DNA from 3 places in the Kitasatospora setae KM-6054 genome. Region 1 is predicted to be linked to each of the others. Evidence: riboswitches for the same ligand, from Rfam matches in the RefSeq annotation. Region 1 holds a riboswitch; each other region holds the start of a gene.
What was found. Region 1 has a riboswitch for cobalamin ahead of KSE_RS27905 (cobalamin biosynthesis protein). Riboswitches for the same ligand answer to the same signal wherever they lie in the genome.
Positions count from the first base shown of each region.

Region 1 (7,339 bases):
AGCGCTCGACGGCCGGGACGAGCCCCAGGTGCCGGGACGGCGTGTCGACCGCCCCGGCCCGGCGCACCGCGCCCAGCACCGGCACGCCCGAGCCCTCCTCCAGGGCCTCGCGCAGCAGCGTCTCGTGCCGGTCGGAGGCGACCTTGTTCAGGATCACCCCGGCCAGCCGGACCTCCGGGTCCCAGGACGCGAAGCCGTGCACCAGCGCCGCCACCGACCGGGACTGCGAGGAGGCGTCCACCACCAGCACCACCGGCGCCCGCAGCAGCTTCGCGACCTGCGCCGTCGACGCCAGCTCGCCGCGCCCGGCGGCCCCGTCGTACAGGCCCATCACGCCCTCGACCACGGCGACGTCCGCCCCGGCCGCGCCGTGCGCGAACAGCGGGGCGATCCGCTCCGGGCCGCTCATCCAGGCGTCCAGGTTGCGGCCCGGGCGCCCGGCGGCCAGCGCGTGGTAGCCGGGGTCGATGTAGTCCGGGCCGACCTTGTGCGGGGAGACCTTCAGCCCGCGCGCGGCCAGCGCCGCGATCAGGCCGGTGGCCACCGTCGTCTTGCCCGCCCCCGAGGACGGCGCGGCGACCACCAGCCGCGGAATCACCGTGTTCAACCCGCTACCACTCGATACCGCGCTGGCCCTTGCGGCCCGCGTCCATCGGATGCTTCACCTTGGTCATCTCGGTGACCAGGTCGGCCAGTTCGAGCAGCGGCTCGGGCGCGTGGCGGCCGGTCACCACCACGTGCTGGCTGCCCGGGCGCCCGCGCAGCACCTCCACCACCTCCGCCACGTCGATCCAGCCCCAGTGCAGCGGGTAGGTGAACTCGTCCAGCACGTAGAAGCGGTACGTCTCGGCCGCCAGGTCGCGCTTGACCTGCTCCCAGCCCTCCCGGGCCGCCTCCTCCGAGGACTCGATGTCGCGCTGCACCCACGACCAGCCCGAACCCATCTTGTGCCAGGCCACCGTGCCGCCCTGCCCGGACCCGCCGAGCACCCGCAGCGCGTTCTCCTCGCCGACCTTCCACTTCGCCGACTTCACGAACTGGAACACCCCGATCGGCCAGCCCTGGTTCCAGGCCCGCAGCGCCATCCCGAACGCCGCCGTCGACTTGCCCTTGCCCGGCCCGGTGTGCACCGCCGTGATCGGCTGGGTCCGGCGCTGACGCGTCGTCAGGCCGTCGTCCGGGACGTTCTCCGCCACTCCCTTGGGCATACCGCTCACGCCGCCTTTCGCGTCGTCGTCATCGTCATCGTGGTCCGGGCCTCCCGCACCAGCGAGGCCACCCCCTCGGCCCGCAGCTCGTCCAGGCTCACCGCGTCACCGTTCAGGTGCGCGGCCAACTCCCGTGCCAAGCCCAGCCGGACCGGGCCGGACTCGCAGTCCAGCACCACCGCGGCCACGCCCTGCGCCGCCAGCAGGCCGGCCGCCCGGCGGGCCCGCGGCAGCGCGTCCTTCCCGCCGGTGGCCCGGCCGTCGGTCACCAGCACCAGCAGCGGACGCCGGTCCGGGTCGCGCAGCCGCTCCACCCGCAGCACCTCGTGCGCCCGCAGCAGGCCCGCCTCCAGCGGCGTCCGGCCGCCGGTCGGCAACTGCTCCAGCCGGGCCGCGCCCACCTCCACCGAGGAGGTCGGCGGCAGCGCCAACTCGGCGCCCGCGCCCCGGAACGTCACCAGCCCGACCTTGTCGCGCCGCTGGTACGCGTCCATCAGCAGGGACAGCACCGCGCCCTTCACCGCCGTCATCCGCTGCCTGGCCGCCATCGAACCCGAGGCGTCCACCACGAACAGCACCAGGTTCGACTCCCGGCCCCGGCGCACCTGCTCCCGCAGGTCGTCCCGGCGCAGCACCAGCGCCCGCCCGGCCCGCCCGCGCGCCACCTGGTGCGGGGCGGCCGCGCGCAGCGTCGCGCTCAGGTGCAGCCGGGACAGCCGGCCGCGCGGGCGGCGGGCCCGGATGGTGTGCCCGGCGTCCGTCTCGGCGGGGGAGCGCCGGCCCTGCGCGCCCCGGCCCGTCCCGTCCACCGTGAACAGCCTGGTGCGGTACGGCTGATCGGCCGCGACCGGCGCCGACTCCCGTCCCCCGCCCGGGCGTTGCCGGGGCGGGGCGGGCGACTCGTCCGAACCGGCCTCCCCGCTCGGGGCGTTGCCGTCACCCGGCTCCGGCTCCGGCGCCCCGCCGCCGTCCGGGCCGCCGCCGTCCGGACCGCCGCCGGGGCCGTCGTCCTCGGGGCCCTCCGGGTCCTCCGGGCCCTCCGGGTCCTCCGGGTCCTCCGGCGGCTGGTGCTCGGCCAGCGTGCGGTCCAGCTGCTCCTCGTCCAGCCCCGGCGCGTCGAACGGGTTGCGCCGCCGCCGGTGCGGCAGCGCCAGCCGGGCGGCGGTCCGGACGTCCTCCTCCAGCACCGCGCCGCGCCCCGCCCAGGCGGCCAGCGCGACCGCCGTCCGGGCCATCACGATGTCCGCGCGCAGGCCGTCCACCTCGAACGCCGCGCAGACCGCCGTGATCTGCCGCAGCGCCAGGTCGGACAGCTCGACGTCGGCCAGCAACTCCCGTGCGGCGGTGATCCGTTCGGCGAGCTCCCGCTCCCGCTCGTCCCAGCGCGCGGCGAAGCCGGCCGGGTCGGCGTCGTACGCGAGCCGCCGGCGCACCACCTCGGCGCGCTCGTCCGCGTCCCGGGTCGCCGCGATCTCCACGGTCAGGCCGAACCGGTCCAGCAGCTGCGGCCGCAGCTCACCCTCCTCCGGGTTCATCGTCCCGACCAGCAGGAACCGGGCCGCGTGCCGCACCGACACGCCCTCCCGCTCCACGTACGAGCGGCCCATCGCCGCCGCGTCCAGCAGCAGGTCCACCAGGTGGTCCTGGAGCAGGTTCACCTCGTCGATGTACAGCACGCCGCGGTGCGCCTTCGCCAGCAGCCCCGGCTCGTACGCCTGCACGCCCTCGGCGAGCGCCCGCTCCAGGTCCAGCGCGCCGACCACCCGGTCCTCCGAGACGCCCACCGGCAACTCCACCAGGAACGCCGGGCGTTCGGCCGCCGCCCCGCCGTCGTGCGGCCCGTCCGGGCACTGCGGGTCCGGCGCCGCCGGGTCGCAGGCGAACCGGCACCCCGGCACCGTCGCGATCGACGGCAGCAGCCCTGCCAGGGCCCGCACCATCGTCGACTTCGCCGTCCCCTTCTCGCCCCGCACCAGCACCCCGCCCACGGCCGGCGAGACCGCGTTCAGCAACAGCCCCAGCCGCAGGTCGTCCATGCCCACGATCGCCGTGAACGGATAACGGGCCTCGGTCACTTCGCACTCCCCATCTCCAGCGGGGCCGGGGCCCCGGGCGGCACGAACGGCAGACCCGCCGGTGCCCCGTTCTCGATCAGCTTCCACAGTGCGTCCGTGTCGGCGTGCTCGGCGACCAAGTCGCCCAGCGCGTCGAGCTGTTGCTCGCGGGCCGCGGCGAACGAGGTGTCCGGCGCCGGGACGAACGCCCGGCCCGCCGCGCGGGCCGCCTCGGCCAGGAAGGCCCGGCGGAACGCGTCGTTCTCCAGCACCCCGTGCCAGGTGGTGCCCCACACCGGGCCCAGCCGGCAGCCGTCCAGCGGGCGGCCCGCGTCGTCGGTGACGAACGGCTCGCCGCCCTCCACCGCAACCACCCCGTGGTGGATCTCGTAGCCCTCGACCCGCTCGCCCAGCGCCACGCCCGCCGGCCGGGCCAGCACCTTCTCGGCGCCGAACACCACCCGGGTCGGCAGCAGCCCCAGGCCCGCCACCGGGCCGGACGACTTCGACTCCACCGCGTCCACGATCTCCCGGCCCAGCATCTGGTAGCCGCCGCACACCCCCAGCACCGGCAGCCCCGCCGCGACCCGCGCCGCCAGCGGCTCCGCCAGGCCCCGCGCCCGCAGCCAGGCCAGGTCCGCGACGGTGGCCCGGGTGCCCGGCAGCACCACCAGGTCGGCGTCCGCCAGCTCCTCCGGGCGGGTCGCCCAGCGCACCAGCACGCCCGGCTCCTGCGCCAGCGCGTCCACGTCCGTGAAGTTCGACAGCCGCGGCAGCCGCACCACCGCGACCCGCAGCACCTGCGCCCCCACCGGCCCGCCCGCCGACGGGCGGGCCGCCACCGAGGCCAGGTCGAGCGAGTCCTCCGCGTCCAGCCACAGGCCCGGCAGCATCGGGAACGTCCCCAGCACCGGACGGCCCGTCAGCCCGCGCAGCATCTCCAGGCCCGGCGCCAGCAGCCGGGCGTCGCCGCGGAACTTGTTGACGAACCACCCGGCGACCAGCGACTGGTCGTCCGGCGACAGCAGCGCCAGCGTCCCGAACATCGACGCGAACACCCCGCCCCGGTCGATGTCGCCCACCACCACGACCGGCAGCCGGGCCGCCGACGCCAGGCCCATGTTGGCGATGTCCCGGTCCCGCAGGTTGATCTCCGCCGGGGAGCCCGCGCCCTCGCACACCACCACGTCGAACCGCGACCGCAGGTCCGCCAGGCACTCCAGCGCCCGCTCCAGCAGCACCGGCTTGCGGTCCCGGTAGTCCAGCGCCCCGACCTCCGCGACCGCCCGGCCCAGCAGCACCACCTGGCTGCGCCCGTCCGCGCCCGGCTTCAGCAGCACCGGGTTCATCGCCGCCTCCGGCGCCACCCCCGCCGCCTGCGCCTGCATCGCCTGCGCCCGCCCGATCTCCGCCCCGTCGGCCGTCACGAACGAGTTCAACGACATGTTCTGCGCCTTGAACGGCGCCACCCGCACCCCCTGCCGGGCCAGCCAGCGGCAGATGCCCGCCGTCACCACGCTCTTCCCCGCGTCCGAGGTCGTACCGGCCACCAACAGCGCGCCGTTCACGGCAGAACTCCTTCGAGGAAGCGGAGCGGGAGGAGGAGAAGAGGAGCGGGCAGGCCGGAGGCCCGCCCGGGGCGGGGCGGTCGCGACAGCGGGCTCACCCGCGCCGTACCCGCCCGCCCAGCGCCCGCCCGCCCAGCGCCCGGGCGGTGAGCGTCGTCGCCAGCGCGAGCGCGCCGACCCGGCGCGACAGCCGGCAGGCCCGGGCGATGTCGGCCGCGCCGACCGGCGGCAGTTCCGCGCCCAGCACCGGCCGGTGCTCGACCCGCTCGCCGTAGCGCAGCGTCCCGCCCAGCCGCACGCCCAGCGCGCCCGCGAACGCGGCCTCCGCCTGGCCCGCGTTCGGGCTCGGGTGCGCGGAGCCGTCCCGCCGCCAGACCCGCCAGGCGCGGGTCGGGGCGCCGGACGCGGCGACCGTCAGCAGCGCGGTCAGCCGGGCGCCCGGCCACCCCGCGACGTCGTCCAGCCGGGCCGACGCCCAGCCGAACCGCCGGTAGCGGGCCGACTTGTGCCCCACCATCGCGTCCAGCGTGTTCACCGCCCGGAACGCCAACAGCCCCGGCACGCCCGCGACACCGCCCCACACCAGGGCGTTCACCACCGCGTCCGCGGTGTTCTCGGCGACCGACTCGACCACCGCCCGCGCCACCTGCGCCTCGTCCAGGCCGGACGGGTCGCGCCCGCACAGGTGCGGCAGCCGCTCCCGGGCCGCCGACAGGTCGCCGTCCGCCAGCGAACGGCCGATCGCGGCCGCCTCCCGGGTCAGCGACGTCCCGCCGAGCACGGTGAACACCGCCCCGGCCGCCAGCGCCCCCCCGGCCAGCGGCGAACGCCGCACCGCCCGGCCGGCCAGCACCGCCCCGCCCGCGACCGCGCCGACCGCGAGCGCCGCGTGCAGCGCCCCCGCCCCCCGGTGGTCACGCCACAGCCGGCGCTCCAACCGGCCCGCGGCGGCGCCGAACAGGGCGACGGGGTGTCCGCGCCGGGGGTCTCCGAACCGGGCGTCCGCGAGATATCCCGCGACCGCGCCCACCAGGTACGGGGCAGCCCGCATGGCGTCGTGTCCTCACTCAGGGTCCGCGCCCTGGATCGACGGAACGGAGGCCAGAGTCTCCTGACTTCCGGCCACCCCCGCGCGGGGTGTCCGGTCACAGTGGCGGGACCGCGCCGGACTCGCACCGGCTTCCTCTGCTTGCCTCCGTTTGGCCCGAAGATCCCACCACGCCCGCTTCGCGGCAGTCAACCGACCCGACGGAGCGTTTGGTCACACACCGTCGCCATCCCGCTTCGTCCCCTCCCTCGCCCCGGCCCCCGCCCCCGGCCCCCGCGCCGCCGTCGCCCGTCACCCGCATCGCGGCCCCGAATGGCCGTCCGGCTCCGGGGCAGGTGCACTGGGAGGCACAGCACCGCCAGCACCCGGGAGACCGCCATGCGTTGGGGAACCGCAGCCGCCGTCGCGGCCGCCGCAGTAGGGACCGGGACGGCGGCGTTCCTGCTGCTGGGCCGGAAGGTGTCGGACCGGGTGGTGCGGCCCGGGGCCGGGGGGCAGGTGCTGTCGGCGCCGGTGCCGGTCGAGGTGGTCGCGCTCGGGCCGGGGCGGGTGGTGCTGACCGCGACGCCGGAGACCCGCCGGCGCGGCACGTACGCGCTGGAGTGGCCCGGCGGCGGGCACGCCGTGGTCGGCGCGGTGCTCGACGAGTCCGGCGGCCGGGTCACCCGGCGGCTGGAGCGGGCCGACGGCGGCACCCTCGCGGTCGGCACCGCGGTCGAGGTCACCGCGCGGGTGCTGCGCGGCGACCCGCGCACCGCGCTCGGCCTGGACTACACGGACGTCGCGGTCGCCGCCGACCTCGGCAACCTGCCGGCCTGGCGCACCGCGGGCGCCCGCGGCACCTGGGTGCTGCTGGTGCACGGCCCCGGCACCGACCGCGAGCAGTGCCTGCCGGTGCTGCCGCTGCTGCACGCGCTGCGGCTGCCCGCGCTGGCCGTCAGCTACCGCGGCGACCGGGGCGCGCCCGCCTCGCCCGACGGCCTGGGCCACTTCGGCGAGACCGAGTGGCAGGACGTCGACGTGGCGATCCGGTACGCGCTGGCCCAGGGCGCCGGGCAGGTGGTGCTGTACGGCTGGTCGGTCGGCGCGACCATCGCCCTGCACACGGCCGCCCGCTCCACCTGGCGGGACCGGATCGCCGGGGTGGTGCTGGACTCCCCGGTGCTGGACTGGACCGAGACGGTCCGCCGGGAGACCGGCCGGGCCTGGTCCTCCCCGGCGCTGGGCGAACTGGGCGCGCTCGCCGCCGAGGGCCGCACCGGCGTCGACCTGGCCGACTTCGCCCGGATCGCCTCCGGCGCCGACCTTCCCGCCCCCGCCCTGCTGCTGCAGAGCCCGGACGACCCGGTCGCGCCGTGGAGCGCCGCCCGGCGCCTCGCCGACGGCCGGGACGACCTGGTCAGCCTGCACCCGGTGCCGGGGGCCGGCCACGCCGCGCTGTGGAACGCCGACCCGGCCGGG
Region 1 covers NC_016109.1:6,301,443-6,308,781, forward strand. The annotation lists gene KSE_RS27885 (cobyrinate a,c-diamide synthase) at 1-598, opposite strand, end outside; gene cobO (cob(I)yrinic acid a,c-diamide adenosyltransferase) at 612-1,208, opposite strand; gene KSE_RS27895 (putative cobaltochelatase) at 1,214-3,244, opposite strand; gene KSE_RS27900 (cobyric acid synthase) at 3,280-4,830, opposite strand; gene KSE_RS27905 (cobalamin biosynthesis protein) at 4,925-5,881, opposite strand; cobalamin riboswitch at 5,913-6,042, opposite strand; gene KSE_RS27910 (alpha/beta hydrolase family protein) at 6,257-7,339, shown strand, end outside.

Region 2 (7,339 bases), 4.7 Mb from region 1:
GCGAGGTCGCGCACCCGCAGCCGGGCGGCGGCCTCGGCGGCGGCGAACGCGGCGTCGCCCTCGGCGGGCACCGGCAGCCGGGTGACCTCGGGGTCGCCGGGCCGCTCGCCGCCCTCGCCGGGCTCGGCGTCCTCGGGCACCGCGAGCACCGCCCGCTCCCGGGTCAGCAGCAGCGCGGCGCCCAGCGGGGGGCAGCCGGTCAGGTAGCGGACGTTGGCCGCGCGCGTGATCAGCGCGGCGTCGGCTCCGGAGGCGCTGCAGTACTCGCGGAGGCGTTCGCGTCGGGCGGCGTGCGCGTCGGACATGGTCCGAGCGTACGAACGGGTCCGCCGGGGCGCCTGTCGGGACCGGCCGTAGGGGGCGGGGCGCGGCCGGGCACGGGGAACGGGGGCGCGGGAAACGGGGGCGCGGGCGGGAATGCGGGCGGGGGGCGTCGCGTTGTGACCTGATGAAAACGGCAATCGTTGCCGGGAGAGGAAGGACGAGACGATGGCACGCAGCGAACTGCGACCGGTGGTCACGCTCCGGTCCACGGCGGGCACCGGCTTCACGTACGTGACCCGGAAGAACCGCCGCAACGACCCCGACCGGATGGCCCTGCGGAAGTTCGACCCGGTGGCGGGCCGCCACGTGGAGTTCCGCGAGGCCCGCTGACCGCGGCGCCCGCACCGCACCCGTCCGATCGATCACGCACCCGTGCGCGCACCCGCGCACGCAGCCGGCGAGGAGGAACAGTCATGCAGCAGGGAATCCACCCCGAGTACCGTCCGGTGGTCTTCCGGGACAAGACCGGGGGCCTGTCGTTCCTGACCCGCTCCACCGCCGCGAGCGACCGCACGGTCGCGTGGGCGGACGGGCGGACGTACCCGGTGGTCGACGTCGAGACGTCCTCGGCGAGCCACCCGTTCCACACCGGCCGGGCCCGCCTGATGGACACCGAGGGCCGGGTCGAGCTGTACCGGCGCCGGTACGGCGGCTGACCGGAACGACGCGCAGGGCCCCGGGCTCCCCCGGGGCCCTTCGGCCTGCTCAGGCCCCGGGCGGGGGCACCGAGACGACCATGGTGACCAGGCAGGGCGCGTCGCCGTCGTTGCGGTAGCCGTGGGCGGTGCCGGCCTCGTAGGAGGCGGTGGAGCCGGCCGGGACGCGGTGGTCGCGGCCGTCCAGGGTGAGGGTGAGGACGCCCTCGTCGACCCGGGCGATCTCGACGGTGCCGGGCGGGTGCGGGTCGGAGGTGTGCGCCTCGCCGGGGTGCAGGCGCCAGGACCACAGCTCCAGCGGCCCGGGGGCCTCGGTGCCGCCGAGCAGGGTTCCGCTGCCGCCCCCGGGGCCGGTCCACAGCCGGACGGCGTCCTCGACCGGGGTGATCCGGACCTCGGAGGAGGCGTCGTAGTCGAGCAGCCGGGCGATCGAGACGCCGAGCGCGTCGGCGAGCCGGACCACGGTGCCGACGCTGGGGTTGGTGCGGGCCTGTTCGATCTGGACGACCATGCCCCGGCTGACCCCGGAGCGGGCGGCCAGGGCGTCCAGGGTGTGGCCGCGTTCGAGGCGCAGCCGTTTGAGGTTGCGGGCGAGGGCCTGGGTGACGAGATCGGCGTCCAGCACGGGGCAGTCCAATATTCTGCTTGGGCCAGTGCATCAGAGTGAACTATGCTGCGGCGGCATCGACAGGTCCACCGACTGTACTGCGGAGTCCACCATGCTGTCCGCCGCCCCTCCCGCCCTCCCCCACGCCCTGCCCGCCGCCTCATGAGCGCCGCGTTCGCGCTGCTCGCCAGCCTGCTCTGGGGCGTCGCCGACTACGGCGGCGGGGCGATCACCCGGCGGCTGCCCGCGCTGACCGTGGTGGTGCTCTCGCAGGCGGCGGCCGCCGCGGTGCTCGCGGTGGCGGTGACCGCGAGCGGCGGCTGGGCCGGGGCCGGGCCGGCCCTCTGGTACGCGGTGGCGGCGGGCGCGATCGGCCCGTTCGCGCTGCTGGCGTTCTACCGGGCGCTGGCGCTCGGGCCGATGGGCGTGGTCTCGCCGCTGGCCACCGTCGGCGTGCTGGTGCCGATCGGGGTCGGCCTGTTCCTCGGCGAACGGCCGGGCCCCGTCCAGGCGTCGGGCATCGCGGTGGCGGTCGCCGGGGTCGCCCTGGCGGGCGGCCCGCAGCGCGGCGGGCCCGCGGTCGGCGGGCGGGTGCTGGCGCTCACGCTGGGCGCGGCGTTCGCCTTCGGCGCGGTGCTGGCGCTGGTCGCGCACGCCGGCGCGGGCGGCGCACTGCTGCTGACGCTGTGCGTGCAGCGGCTGACCAACACCGCGGTCGGCGCCGGGCTGCTGGCCGCCGCGGCCCGCCGGCAGCCGCTCGAACTGCGGGCGGGCCTGCGCGAGTTGCCCGCGCTGACCGCCGTCGGGGTGGCCGACGTGGCCGCGAACGGCCTGTACGCGGCCGCCTCCTACCTGGGTCCGGTGGCGGTCGCGGCCGTGCTGGCCTCGCTCTACCCGGTGGTCACCGCGCTGATGGCGCGCGGCCTGCTGAAGGAGCGGCTGCTGCGGGTGCAGGTGCTGGGCGCGGGCCTCGCGGTGGCCGGGACGCTGCTCCTGGCCACCGGTTGACCCGCCGTCAGAACCCGCCGTCAGGACGCCCCGGCGCCGGCCCCGGCGAACGCGCGGGAGCGCTTGGCGATCCGCCAGTAGCCGATCGCCGCGGCCCAGACCAGCACGAACAGGCCGACGATCACGAAGCCGACGTTGTCCAGGCTGAGTCCGGCGATCCAGCCGGTGACCGGGTCGGCCAGGTCGAACTTGTCGTGCAGCACGGCGACCAGCTCGATGGTGCCGATCACGAAGGCCACCGCGATCGACAGCCCGGTGATGGTCAGGTTGTAGTACACCTTGCGGACCGGGTTGGCGAACGCCCACTGGTAGGCGAAGTTCATGAACGTGCCGTCCAGCGTGTCGAACAGGCTCATCCCGGCGGCGAACAGCAGCGGCAGGCAGACCACCGCGTACCAGGGCAGGCCGGAGGCCGCGCCGGAGCCCGCCATCACCATCAGGGTGACCTCGGTGGCGGTGTCGAAGCCCAGGCCGAGCACCATCCCGACCGGGAACATCTGGCCGGGGCGGCTGATCGAGCGGGTGGCCCGGTTCAGCAGCCGGGCCAGCAGACCGCGCGCCGCCAGATGCCTCTCCAGCTCGGCCTCGTCGTACTCGCCGGCCCGCATCGCCCGGAACACCCGCCAGATGCCCAGCAGGGCGACCAGGTTGAGCGCTGCGATCAGGTAGAGGAAGGCGCCGGACGCGGTGGTGCCGATGGTGCCGAGCACCTGGTGGGTGGCGGAGTCCTCGTCCATCAGGGTGCCGGCCAGCGCCGCGCCGCCGGCCACCAGGGCGGCCATCAGCACCACCATCGAGGAGTGCCCGAGGGCGAACCAGAAGCCCACCGAGACCGGGCGGCGGCCGTCCGCCATCAGCTTGCGGGTGGTGTTGTCGATCACCGCGATGTGGTCGGCGTCGAAGGCGTGCCGCATGCCCAGGGTGTACGCGGTGACGCCGAGGCCGACGCCGAACACCTGGGTGCCGACGGCGTAGTGGTGCGGCGCGACCAGGAACAGCAGCGTCCCGAACGCCACCGCGTGCAGCACCAGGATCACCGCCATCAGCCCGGCCGTGCGCAGGGTGTCCTCGCGCCGCCAGCGGAAGGCGGGCAGGGGGGTCCCGGGTTCGTTCCCGGGCAGGGTCGACTCATGCGCGGTCATCCGCGTTCACGCTCCAGCACCTCGTGGATCACTTCGTGAGATGCCGTGGCCGGTCTCCTGGCTGACGGGGTGTTGCGCGCCGGCTCCCGGCCTTCCCGGCCGCGGGCGGCCAGTGGCACGGGGTGGGAGCCGACGACTCCCCGATCACAGTGGCGAGGGCCGCTCCGGACTCCCGCGCCGCACACTCTCGTGACGGACGCGGTGCACCGGCTTCCCGAACACCACGGCCCGCCCACCGTAGGCCCGGCCCGGGCCCGGCGGCAAGAGCGCACCGGGGCCCGGGTGGCGCAGATCACGCCTGGTCAGGAACGTGGTGACGGACTGTCAGGCCATCCAGAAGAAGACGCAGGTCATCCGCTTCTCCTCCAGCGTCGCGCCGTGGTACTCGGTCGCGGTGTGGATCAGGTTGGCGGTGTAGAGCAGCAGCCGGTTGTAGCGGTGCGGCACGGCCAGGTCCTCGGTGAACGAGTCCGGCGGGACGAAGCGGGTGCCCAGGGCGTCCACCAGGTTGTCGTGCGGGGCGACCACGCTGTTGCCGCCGAGCCGGCCGCCGGGGAAGCTCTGCCGGTGGAAGCTGGTGCCGCAGCGCTTGGGCACGGCCGGGTTGAGGTAGAGCACGGCGGCGTACCGGCAGAGCGAGCGCGAGTCGGTGTGCGGGCGCGGCTCGCACTCCCCCGCGCCGACCACCTGCACGCAGTTGTGGTTGAACGTGCCGCCCTCGGCCTGGTCCAGCGCCCAGATCCGCCCGGCCCCGGTCGCCGCCCGCACCAGCGCCTCGACGTGCGCCAGCTCGTCCGGTTCCAGCCCGGGCATCGCCCGCAGGCCGGGCCAGGACTCCGGCCGGTGCGGGTAGCCCTCGTCCCAGTCGGTGCGCGCCAGGTGCCTGGCCCGCACCGCGTCCGGGTCCGGGAGGACGTCGTCCAGCACCCAGTAGTCGCGTCCCCTGGTGGGCTTGCGGTACGGCAGGACCGGGAGCGCCGGGGTGGGGCGCGGGCCCTGGAACGGTTGCACGGGCATGGACCCGACAATAGGAGCGCCGTTCCGGAGCCCTCGCCCAAGGCGTGGTCAACCTTGCGTCAAGGCTTGACCCGCTGACGGGGCGTCACGCCCGCTGGCAGCGCGGGCACCAGAACAGGTTCCGGGCGGCCAGCTCCTCGGTGCGGACCGGGGTGCCGCAGACCAGGCAGGGCCGGTCGGACCGGCGGTAGACGTACACCTCGCCGCCGTGGTCGTCGACCCGGGGCGGGCGGCCCATCGCCTCGGGGGTGTGCTCGGGGCGGACGGTGTCGATCCGGCCGGCGGCGACGCCGTCGCGCATCAGGGCGGCCAGGTCGGCCCAGATCGCGTCCCACTCCGGGCGGGAGAGCGCGCGGCCGGGGCGGTGCGGGCTGATCCCGAGCCGGAACAGCACCTCGGCGCGGTAGACGTTGCCGACGCCCGCCAGCACCTTCTGGTCCAGCAGCAGGGCGGCGATCGTGCTGCCGCTGCGGGAGATCCGCCACCAGGCCGCGTCGCCCGCGTCGCCGGGGCGCAGCGGGTCGGGGCCCAGCCGGGCGTGGACGGCGGCCTTCTCGGCGGGGGTGAGCAGCTCGCAGGCGGTGGGGCCGCGCAGGTCGGCGTAGCCGGTGTCGCCCACCATCCGCAGCCGGACCTGCCCGACCGGTTCGGGCGGCTCGCCCGCCCCGAAGGCGTACGTGCCGTACAGGCCGAGGTGCACGTGCAGCCAGTGCTCGCCGAAGCCGAGGAACAGGTGCTTGCCGTGCGCCTGCGCCTCGTCCAGCACCCGCCCGTCGATCAGCGCGGCCCCCTCGGCGAACCGCCCCTGCGGGCTGGACGCCCGCACCGGGCGGCCGCCGAACAGTTCGTCGTGCTCCCCGGCCAGGCGGTGGATCACATGCCCCTCGGGCACCGGCGTCAACTCCTCGGTCGTGGTGGTCGGCGAGGGGTCCATTCTCCCAGGCCGGACGGACGGGCCCGGCCTCAGGCGCCCGGCCGGTACCGGCCCTCGGGGTCGCGGTGCGCGGCGGCGGCGAACTCCTCGAAGCCGAGGTTGCCGATCGACAGGTTGGCGTTGATCTCCTCGACGGCCGCCGCCGGGGCGCGGAACTCGGTGCCGTACGCGGTCTCCTGCTCGTACCACGCGGGCTCCGCGCAGTCCTCGGGGCGCAGCGTGGTGACGGCGAGCAGCGGGTGGCCGGGGCCGGCCAGCGCGGTGCGGTCGATCAGGGCGTCGTGCTCGCCGACGTCGGCGACGGGCGGGCGCACGGGGGCTCCTCAGAGGGTGGCGGCGGTGTCGCGCAGGGCGGTGAGTTCCTCGCGGGCCAGCGCGGCGAAGTCCAGGCCCGGGCGGTCGGTCCAGCGGGCCAGGGCGGCGCCCAGGGCGAGCAGGGTGAGCGCGGCGGTGAGGACGGCGGCCGGATCGGGGACGCCGCGCTCGCGCAGCGCGTCGGCCAGGGCGGTGGCGAGGGCCTCGCGCTTGAGGAGTTCGCGCTCGGTGAGCTCGGGGTTGGCGGCGACCACCTGTTGGCGCTCGCGGACGGTCGGGTACCGCTCGGCGGTGAACGCGTGCTCCCCGGCGGCGGCCAGCGCGGCCCCGGCGGCCTCCAGCGGCCCGGCCCCGGGCGGGGCGGCGGCGACCGCGCCGGCGAACAGCCGGGCCAGCGCGTCGCCGCCGGAGAGCACCTCGCGCTTGTCCGCGAAGTGCCGGAAGAAGGTGCTCTTGGCCAGGCCGGCCCGTTCGGCGATCTCGGCGACGGTGGTGCGGTCGTAGCCCTGGCGGACGAAGAGGTCGAGCGCGGCGCGCACCAGCCGCTCGCGGGCGTTCGGGTCCCATCTGGCCATGGTCCGGATTCTACGCGACGGGACTTGGTCGCGTCACCGGCCCCGGCGGGCTATGGTGACGGGACAAGGTCTCATCAACCGGAGGTCCACCCATGCGCGTCCTCGTCACCGGAGCCACCGGCCACCTCGGCTCCGCCCTCGTCCCCGACCTGCTCGCCGCCGGCCACCGCGTCACCGGCCTCGCCCGCTCCGACGCCTCCGCCGCCGCGCTCACCGCCCTCGGCGCGGACGTCCGGCGCGGCGACCTCGACGACCTCGACGGCCTGCGGGCCGCCGCCTCGGCCGCCGACGGCGTCGTCCACCTCGCCTTCAAGCACGAGGTGATGCTCGGCGGCGACTACGCGGGCGCCATGGCCGACGACCTGAAGGCCGTCCGGGCCCTGGTCGAAGCCCTCGCGGGCACCGGCAAGCCGCTGGTCGGCACCGGGGGCACCGCCGCGGGCGGCGCCCCCGGGCAGCCCGCCCTGGAGTCCCGGGTCGCCCCGGGCGCCCCGCGCACCGAAGCCGAACGGGCCCTGGTCGACGCGGCCGCCGACGGCGTGCGCAGCTCCGTCGTCCGGCTGCCCCCGGTCGTGCACAGCCCGCTCGACCGGCACGGCTTCGTCCCCATCCTGATCCGCACCGCCCGCGCGACCGGCGTCTCCGGCTACCTCGGCGACGGCGCCAACCACTGGCCCGCCGTCCACACCCGCGACGCCGCCCGGCTCTACCGCCTCGCCCTCGAACACGCCCCGGCCGGCACCCGCCTGCACGCCGTCGCC
Region 2 covers NC_016109.1:1,554,941-1,562,279, forward strand. The annotation lists gene KSE_RS06785 (aminopeptidase P family protein) at 1-305, opposite strand, end outside; gene rpmG (50S ribosomal protein L33) at 490-654, shown strand; gene KSE_RS06795 (type B 50S ribosomal protein L31) at 738-980, shown strand; gene KSE_RS06800 (helix-turn-helix domain-containing protein) at 1,030-1,605, opposite strand; gene KSE_RS06805 (DMT family transporter) at 1,750-2,595, shown strand; gene nicT (Nickel transporter NicT) at 2,616-3,737, opposite strand; cobalamin riboswitch at 3,768-3,978, opposite strand; gene KSE_RS06815 (DUF6445 family protein) at 4,062-4,754, opposite strand; gene KSE_RS06820 (Fpg/Nei family DNA glycosylase) at 4,840-5,646, opposite strand; gene KSE_RS06825 (DUF6924 domain-containing protein) at 5,718-6,002, opposite strand; gene KSE_RS06830 (helix-turn-helix domain-containing protein) at 6,012-6,578, opposite strand; gene KSE_RS06835 (SDR family oxidoreductase) at 6,671-7,339, shown strand, end outside.
Region 2: it holds a riboswitch for cobalamin, as region 1 does, so the genes downstream of both, nicT (Nickel transporter NicT) here and KSE_RS27905 (cobalamin biosynthesis protein) in region 1, are expected to answer to the same signal.

Region 3 (7,339 bases), 850 kb from region 1:
ACCGGTACAGCAGGCGGACGGACGAAAGCGGAAGCGAGCGATGGCCGAGCAGCACGACCACCACCACGGACACGACCACGCGCACGACCACGACCACGACCACGGTCACGAGGACGGCGGGGTGCCGCGCGTGGTCGGCGAGGGGCCCGACCTGAGCAAGGGCACCGCGCGTCCGATCACCGTGGTCGGCAACCCGGTGCTGCACCGCGAGGTCAGGACGGTCACCGCGTTCGACGGCGAGCTGTCCGCGCTGATCGACGACATGTTCCAGTCGATGTACGCGGCCGAGGGCGTCGGCCTGGCCGCCAACCAGATCGGCGTCGACCTGAAGGTCTTCGTCTACGACTGCCCCGACGACGAGGGCGTCCGGCACGTCGGCCACGTGGTCAACCCGGTGCTGGAGGAGCTCCCGGCCGGCCGCCGGGCGCTGGACGACAGCCAGGAGGGCTGCCTGTCCGTCCCCACCGCCTACCAGGAGCTGGCCCGCCCCGACTACGCGGCCGTCACCGGCCAGGACAAGGACGGCAACCCGATCCGGGTCGAGGGCACCGGCTTCTTCGCCCGCTGCCTCCAGCACGAGACCGACCACCTGTACGGGTACCTGTACATCGACCGGCTCTCCAAGCGCGACCGCAAGGACGCGCTGCGGCAGATGGCCGACGGCACCCCGAAGTACGCCACCGTCCCGAACGACTGACGGCCGCCCGGGGTCAGTGCTTGCGCAGGTCGACCAGGCCGCGTTCGATGCCGCGCTTGAGGCGGGGGGCGAGCGGGCGCTCGATCAGGCGGTGGACCAGCCAGGCGCCGACCAGCATCACCGCCACCACGGAGGCGACCAGGGCGTAGGGGCCCATCGACCGGCGGAAGTGGTGGATCAGGATGAAGCCCGGGTACTCGTGGATCAGGTACAGCGGGTAGGTGAGGGCGCCGGCGGTGGTGAGCCACTTCCACTGGATCCGGTTGAACCAGCCCAGCGCGACCGCGAGCATCACCAGGTAGAAGACCGTGATCAGCGCGAAGGTCCGGTCGTAGGAGAGCGGCAGCCAGTTGATCTCGGCGACGATGGTGCGCAGGTGCCAGACGGACAGGGCCCAGGAGACGCCGACCAGGCCCAGGTTGATCAGGGTCGGGCCGAAGCGGTGGACCAGGAACAGCGCGACGCCGGCCACGAAGTAGCTCGAGTACCGCGGGAAGAACAGGGTGTCGAGCAGCGGCACGTCGGTGTGCGCGAGGTAGACGGAGAGGATCGTCCACCCGGCGCAGAAGGCGACCACCTTGCGGTAGGTCAGGCCGCCGATGAGCAGCAGGCCGAAGAGGAAGTAGAAGCGCAGCTCGACCCAGAGCGTCCAGTAGACGCCGTCGACGTGGACGGCGCCGATCCCCTCCTGGGCCATCGTCAGGTTGGCGATGACGTTGGGGTAGGACTCCGCGGTGATCCGCGCGGCCCACGGCGGCCGGACGGCGAACAGCGCGGCGGCGGTGGCCAGCACGGCGAACCAGTAGGCGGGGAAGAGCCGGGTGATCCGGGAGGTGGCGAAGTCGCCGAGCGACCGGCCCCAGCAGGACATGCAGACCACGAAGCCGCTGATCAGGAAGAAGAACTCGACCCCGGCCCAGCCGTACATGGTCAGGGCGTGCAGCCGGGGCATGAAGTGCGCGGCCTTGTCGCCCCAGACCGCCAGCTCGCGGTCCTGTCCGGTGTAGTGGTAGAGCACCACGGCCAGTGCCGCCAGCAGCCGCAGGCCGTCCAGGACGTACAGCCGGGGGCGTCGCGGCCCCCGGGCCCCGGGCGCCCCGTCGGCCTGCGAGGGCAGCCGGGGGTGGGCCGCCGGCGTGGTGGTGCTGGTGCTGCTCATGGGGTCCTCGGATCGATGAGGAGTGGAGGCGTACGACGCCGAATGTCCGGCCCCGTAGGATACGGGGCCGGACATTCGGCGCAGCAGTGCGGGGCGGCCTAGAAGTCGTCGTCGAAGGAGACCGAGCCCTCGACGGCGATCTGGTAGGCGGAGACCCGGCGCTCGAAGAAGTTGGTCAGCTCCTGGACGTTCTGCAGCTCCATGAAGCCGAACGGGTTGGTCGAGCCGTACCGGATCGGCAGGCCGAGGCGGGCGAGGCGCTGGTCGGCGACGGCCTGCAGGTACTCGCGCATCGACTCGGTGTTCATGCCGGGCAGGCCCTCGCCGCACAGGTCGCGGGCGAACTGGAGCTCGGCCTCGACGGCCTCCTCCAGCATCTCGGTGACCTGCCGGGCCATCTTGTCGTCGAAGAGGTCGGGCTCCTCCTCGCGGACGGTGTCGACCACGGAGAACGCGAAGTCCATGTGCATCGACTCGTCGCGGAACACCCAGTTGGTGCCGGTGGCCAGGCCGTGCAGCAGGCCGCGGCTGCGGAACCAGTACACGTAGGCGAACGCGCCGTAGAAGAACAGGCCCTCGACGCAGGCCGCGAAGCAGATCAGGTTGAGCAGGAAGGCCCGGCGGTCCTCCTTGGACCGGAGCGAGTCGATGTGGTCGACCGCGTTCATGTACTTGAAGCAGAACTGGGCCTTCTGCGCGATGGAGGGGATGTTCTCCACCGCGGCGAAGGCGGCGTTGCGGTCCTCCGGGTCGGGCAGGTAGGTGTCCAGCAGCGTCAGGTAGAACTGGACGTGCACGGCCTCCTCGAACAGCTGCCGCGACAGGTAGAGCCGGGCCTCGGGGGAGTTGATGTGCTTGTAGAGGCTCAGCACCACGTTGTTGGAGACGATCGAGTCACCGGTGGCGAAGAACGCGACCAGCCGGCCGATCATGTGCCGCTCGCCCTCGGAGAGCTTGGCGAGGTCGGCGACGTCGGAGTGCAGGTCCACCTCCTCCACGGTCCAGGTGTTCTTGATCGCGTCCCGGTACCGGTCGTAGAACGACGGGTAGCGCATCGGGCGCAGGGTCAGCTCGAAGCCCGGGTCGAGCAGCATCTTCTTGCGGTCTTCGGTGCTCATTACTGGCAGGCCTCGCAGGACTCGGGGTTCTCCAGCGAGCAGGCGATGGCGTCCTGCTCGGCCTGGGAGAGGGTGGGGGTCTGCACCGGGACGGGGGCGGCGGTGCGGGCGGCGCCGGGCGCGGCCTGGGCGATCCGGGTCGCCGGGCGGGAGCGCAGGTAGTAGGTGGTCTTCAGACCGACCTTCCAGGCGTACGAGTACATCGAGGAGAGCTTGCCGATGGTCGGCGCCGCCATGAACAGGTTCAGCGACTGGCTCTGGTCGATGTAGGGCTGGCGCGCGGCGGCCAGGTCGATCAGCGCCCGCTGCGGCAGCTCCCACGCCGTGCGGTACAGCGAACGGACCTCCTGCGGCAGCCAGTTGAACTCCTGGATGGAGCCGTTGGCGTCGCGCAGCGCGTCCCGGGTCTGCTGGTCCCAGACGCCGAGCTCCTTGAGCTCGCGCACCAGGTACGGGTTGACCTGGAGGAACTCGCCGGAGAGGGTCTCGCGCTTGAACAGGTTGGAGACCTGCGGCTCGATGCACTCGTACACGCCGGCGATGGACGCGATGGTCGCGGTCGGGGCGATCGCCAGCAGCAGCGAGTTGCGCAGGCCGACCTCGGCGATCCGGGCGCGCAGCGCGTCCCAGCGCTCGGTCCACTGCGGGTTCGCCGCGCCGAAGTGGTCGACGTGCAGCTGGCCGCGGGCCGCCCGGGTCTCGCCGTACGCCTCGTGCCGGCCGAACCGCTCGGCCAGGTCGGCGGAGCGCTCGTACGCGGTGAGCATGATCCGCTCGGCGATCAGGGTGGAGAGGGCGACCGCCTCGGCGGAGTCGAAGTCGATCCGCAGCTGGAAGAAGACGTCCTGCAGGCCCATCACGCCCAGGCCGACCGGGCGCCAGCGGGAGTTGGACGTCCCGGCCTCGGTGGTCGGGTAGAAGTTGATGTCGATCACGCGGTCGAGGAAGGTCACCGCGGTGCGGACGGTGGCGTCCAGGCGGTCCCAGTCCATCGCGTTCAGCAGGTCGGCGGCGGTGGCGCCGGGGGCGACGTGCGCGCCCAGGTTGACCGAGCCGAGGTTGCAGACCGCGGTCTCGGAGTCGTCGGTGACCTCCAGGATCTCGGTGCACAGGTTCGAGGAGTGCACCGTGCGGCCCGGCAGCGCGGTCTGGTTGGCGGCCCGGTTGGAGGCGTCCTTGAAGGTCATCCAGCCGTTGCCGGTCTGCGCCAGGGTGCGCATCATCCGGGCGTACAGGGTCTGCGCGGGGATGGTGCGCACGGCCTTGCCCGCCAGCTCGGCCTTCACGTACGCCTCGTCGAAGTCGGCGCCCCACAGGTCGACCAGCTCCGGCACGTCCGCCGGGGAGAACAGCGACCAGTCGGCGTTGGCGTTCACCCGGCGCATGAACTCGTCCGGGATCCAGTGCGCCAGGTTCAGGTTGTGGGTGCGCCGGGCCTCCTCGCCGGTGTTGTCGCGGAGCTCCAGGAACTCCTCGATGTCGGCGTGCCAGGTCTCCAGGTACACGCAGGCCGCGCCCTTGCGCCGACCGCCCTGGTTGACCGCCGCCACGGAGGAGTCCAGGGTGCGCAGGAACGGGACGATGCCGTTCGACTGGCCGTTGGTGCCGCGGATCAGCGAGCCGCGCGAGCGGATCCGCGAGTAGGACAGGCCGATGCCGCCGGCGTGCTTGGACAGCCGGGCGATCTGCGCGTACCGGTTGTAGATCGAGTCCAGGTTGTCCAGCGGCGAGTCCAGCAGGTAGCAGGAGGACATCTGCGGGTGCCGGGTGCCGGAGTTGAACAGCGTCGGCGAGCTGGTCAGGTACTCCAGCCGGCTCATCAGGGTGTACAGCTCGGCGACCTCGCGCACCGACTCCTCGGAGGTGCCGACCGCCAGGCCCGCCGCCACCCGGAGCAGGAAGTGCTGCGGGGTCTCGACCACCTTGCGGGTGATCGGGTGGCGCAGCAGGTAGCGGGACTGCACGGTGCGCAGGCCGAAGTACTCGAAGCGGTCGTCGCCCGCCTCGTCCACCAGCGAGTCGAACAGGTCGGCGTGCGCGGCCACGAAGGCGGCGGTCGCGTCGCCGATCAGGCCCTCGGCGTGGCCCACGGCCACCGAGGAGGAGAACGAGGTGACCTGCTGGGTGGCGGCCTCGTCGCGGATCTCCAGCGCCAGCAGGCGGGCGGCCAGCTTCGAGTACTGCGGGTCCTCGGCGATCATCGACGCGGCGGCCTCGACGGCCAGCCCGCGGAGCTCGGCGAAGTCCGAACCGGCGTGCCGGCCGCGCAGGGCGGCGGCGGCGACGTGGCCGGGGTCCACCTGGGGGAGGTCGGTGCTGCGGTCGGTGAGCAGCCGGAGCAACGCCGCACCGGGGTCGGTGAAGGCGTCGGCGGATCCCTGGGACGGCAGGGTGACTGAGGCGGCGACGGTCAAGGCGCACTCTCTCCTGTGGCGGCGGCGGACGTGGCTCGGGGTGTCCGGGACCGCACGCGGCCAGGGGAAGGCGGCACGGGGGAACGAGAACGCGTTCCGGCGCGCGAAGACCCACCCCCGGTCCGCCCGCGAGACCGGACGGCAAAGCTGTGCTGCACAAGGCGTCTGCGGGGATGCCGTGTCGCACACCGTCGGCAGGTCCTCGGACTGCGCGGGCGTCGCTACAGCCCGCTCACCGTTGCGGGGCAGCCCCGGACTTTCACCGGGTTCCCCTGCGTCGACAGCGAGAGTGAGCATACATGTTGTGGTGGCTGGATCTGGAAGCACCAGATGTAGTAGCGCGTGTCGCGGCGGTGGCGCCGCGCGTAGACAACGAAAACGGCGCCGGAGCCGCCTCGGAACCGCCTCAGAACCGCATCGTGTAGACCATCAGGTCGGTGCCGGGCACCGGCGACCAGTCCCGCTCGGGCGTCCGGACGAAGCCCAGGGCCTCGTAGATCCGGTGCGCGGCGGTCATCGCCGGACGGGTGGAGAACGCCATCCCGCCCAGCCCGAGTTCCCGGCTGCGGGCGATCGACGCCTCCACCAGGGCCCGGCCGACGCCCCGGCCGCGGGCCGCCGGCCCGACCGCGAGCATCCGTATCTCGCCCTCGCCGGGCCCGGCGGTGTCCGCCCACGGGGTGCCGCCGGGCGCGAAGGTCACGCAGCCGAGCACGGCTCCGGAACCGTCGACGGCGACCAGGAGCTCGGCCTCCCGGTCGCGCCGGGCGGCGTCGCGGAGGAGCTCGACGTACGGCGAGTCGGGACGGGTGTGGCCGTCGCCGACGAAGGCCGCGACGCTGACCTCCCCGGCACCGGCGAGGTCGTGGACGAGGGCGCGGCGGACGATCGGAGGCTGCATCCGGACAGTGTGCCGGACCGGCGGCGGCGCGGGTCGGCCAGGTCCGGGTCGAAGGGGTAGCCGGTCGGGCGGTGGACGGTGTCGCGGCCGGTCCGGCCGTGGCGCTCCAGGTCGCGGCCGACCAGGGCGCCGATGAGGCCGAAACCGCCGAGGAGGCCCAGCAGGGCGAGTGCGGTGGTCATGCCTCCACTCTCCGCCCCCGGCCCCCGGCCGACGAGTGGCAGGAACGCACCATTGCCACGAAATCCTGCCACTGCCATCCTGGACCGATGCGGAAGCTCGACAACGTCGCCGTGGTGGTCCTCGAAGAGATCCACCCCTTCGAACTGGGCGTGGCCTGCGAGGTGTTCGGCCTCGACCGGAGCGCCTCCGGCCTGCCGGTCTACGACTTCGCCCTGGTCGGCGACCGGCCGGGGCCGATGCGCACCCACGCCGGCTTCACCGTCGACGTCCCGCACGGGCCCGAGCGGCTCGCCGACGCCGACCTGGTCATCGCCACCGCCACCGGCATCCGCGCCCACTACCCCGAACCGCTGCTCGCCGCGCTGCGGGCCGCCCACGACCGCGGCGCCCACCTGCTGTCGATCTGCTCCGGCAGCTTCCTGCTCGGCGCCGCCGGCCTGCTCGACGGCCGGCGCTGCACCACCCACTGGCAGTACGCCGAGCTGATGGCCGAGCGCTTCCCGCTGACCACCGTCGAACCCGACGTGCTGTACGTCGACGACGACCCGGTGATCACCTCGGCCGGCACCGCCGCCGGCATCGACGCCTGCCTGCACCTGGTCCGCAAGGTCCAGGGCGCCGAGGTGGCCCGGGCGATCGCCCGCCGGATGGTCGTCGCCCCGCACCGGGACGGCGGCCAGGCCCAGTTCATCAACCGGCCGCTGCCCGAGTGCGAGGGCGACGCGCTGACCGCCGTGCTGGAGTGGATGCGCCGCCACCTCGACCGGGAGACCGGCGTCGACCAGCTCGCCCGGCTCGCCCACATGTCGCCCCGGACCTTCGCCCGCCGCTTCCGGCAGGAGACCGGCACCACCCCGCACCGCTGGC
Region 3 covers NC_016109.1:5,446,502-5,453,840, forward strand. The annotation lists gene def (peptide deformylase) at 41-697, shown strand; gene KSE_RS24300 (acyltransferase family protein) at 711-1,856, opposite strand; gene KSE_RS24305 (ribonucleotide-diphosphate reductase subunit beta) at 1,955-2,974, opposite strand; gene KSE_RS24310 (ribonucleoside-diphosphate reductase subunit alpha) at 2,974-5,388, opposite strand; cobalamin riboswitch at 5,565-5,691, opposite strand; gene KSE_RS24315 (GNAT family N-acetyltransferase) at 5,795-6,289, opposite strand; gene KSE_RS24320 (helix-turn-helix domain-containing protein) at 6,559-7,339, shown strand, end outside.
Region 3: it holds a riboswitch for cobalamin, as region 1 does, so the genes downstream of both, KSE_RS24310 (ribonucleoside-diphosphate reductase subunit alpha) here and KSE_RS27905 (cobalamin biosynthesis protein) in region 1, are expected to answer to the same signal.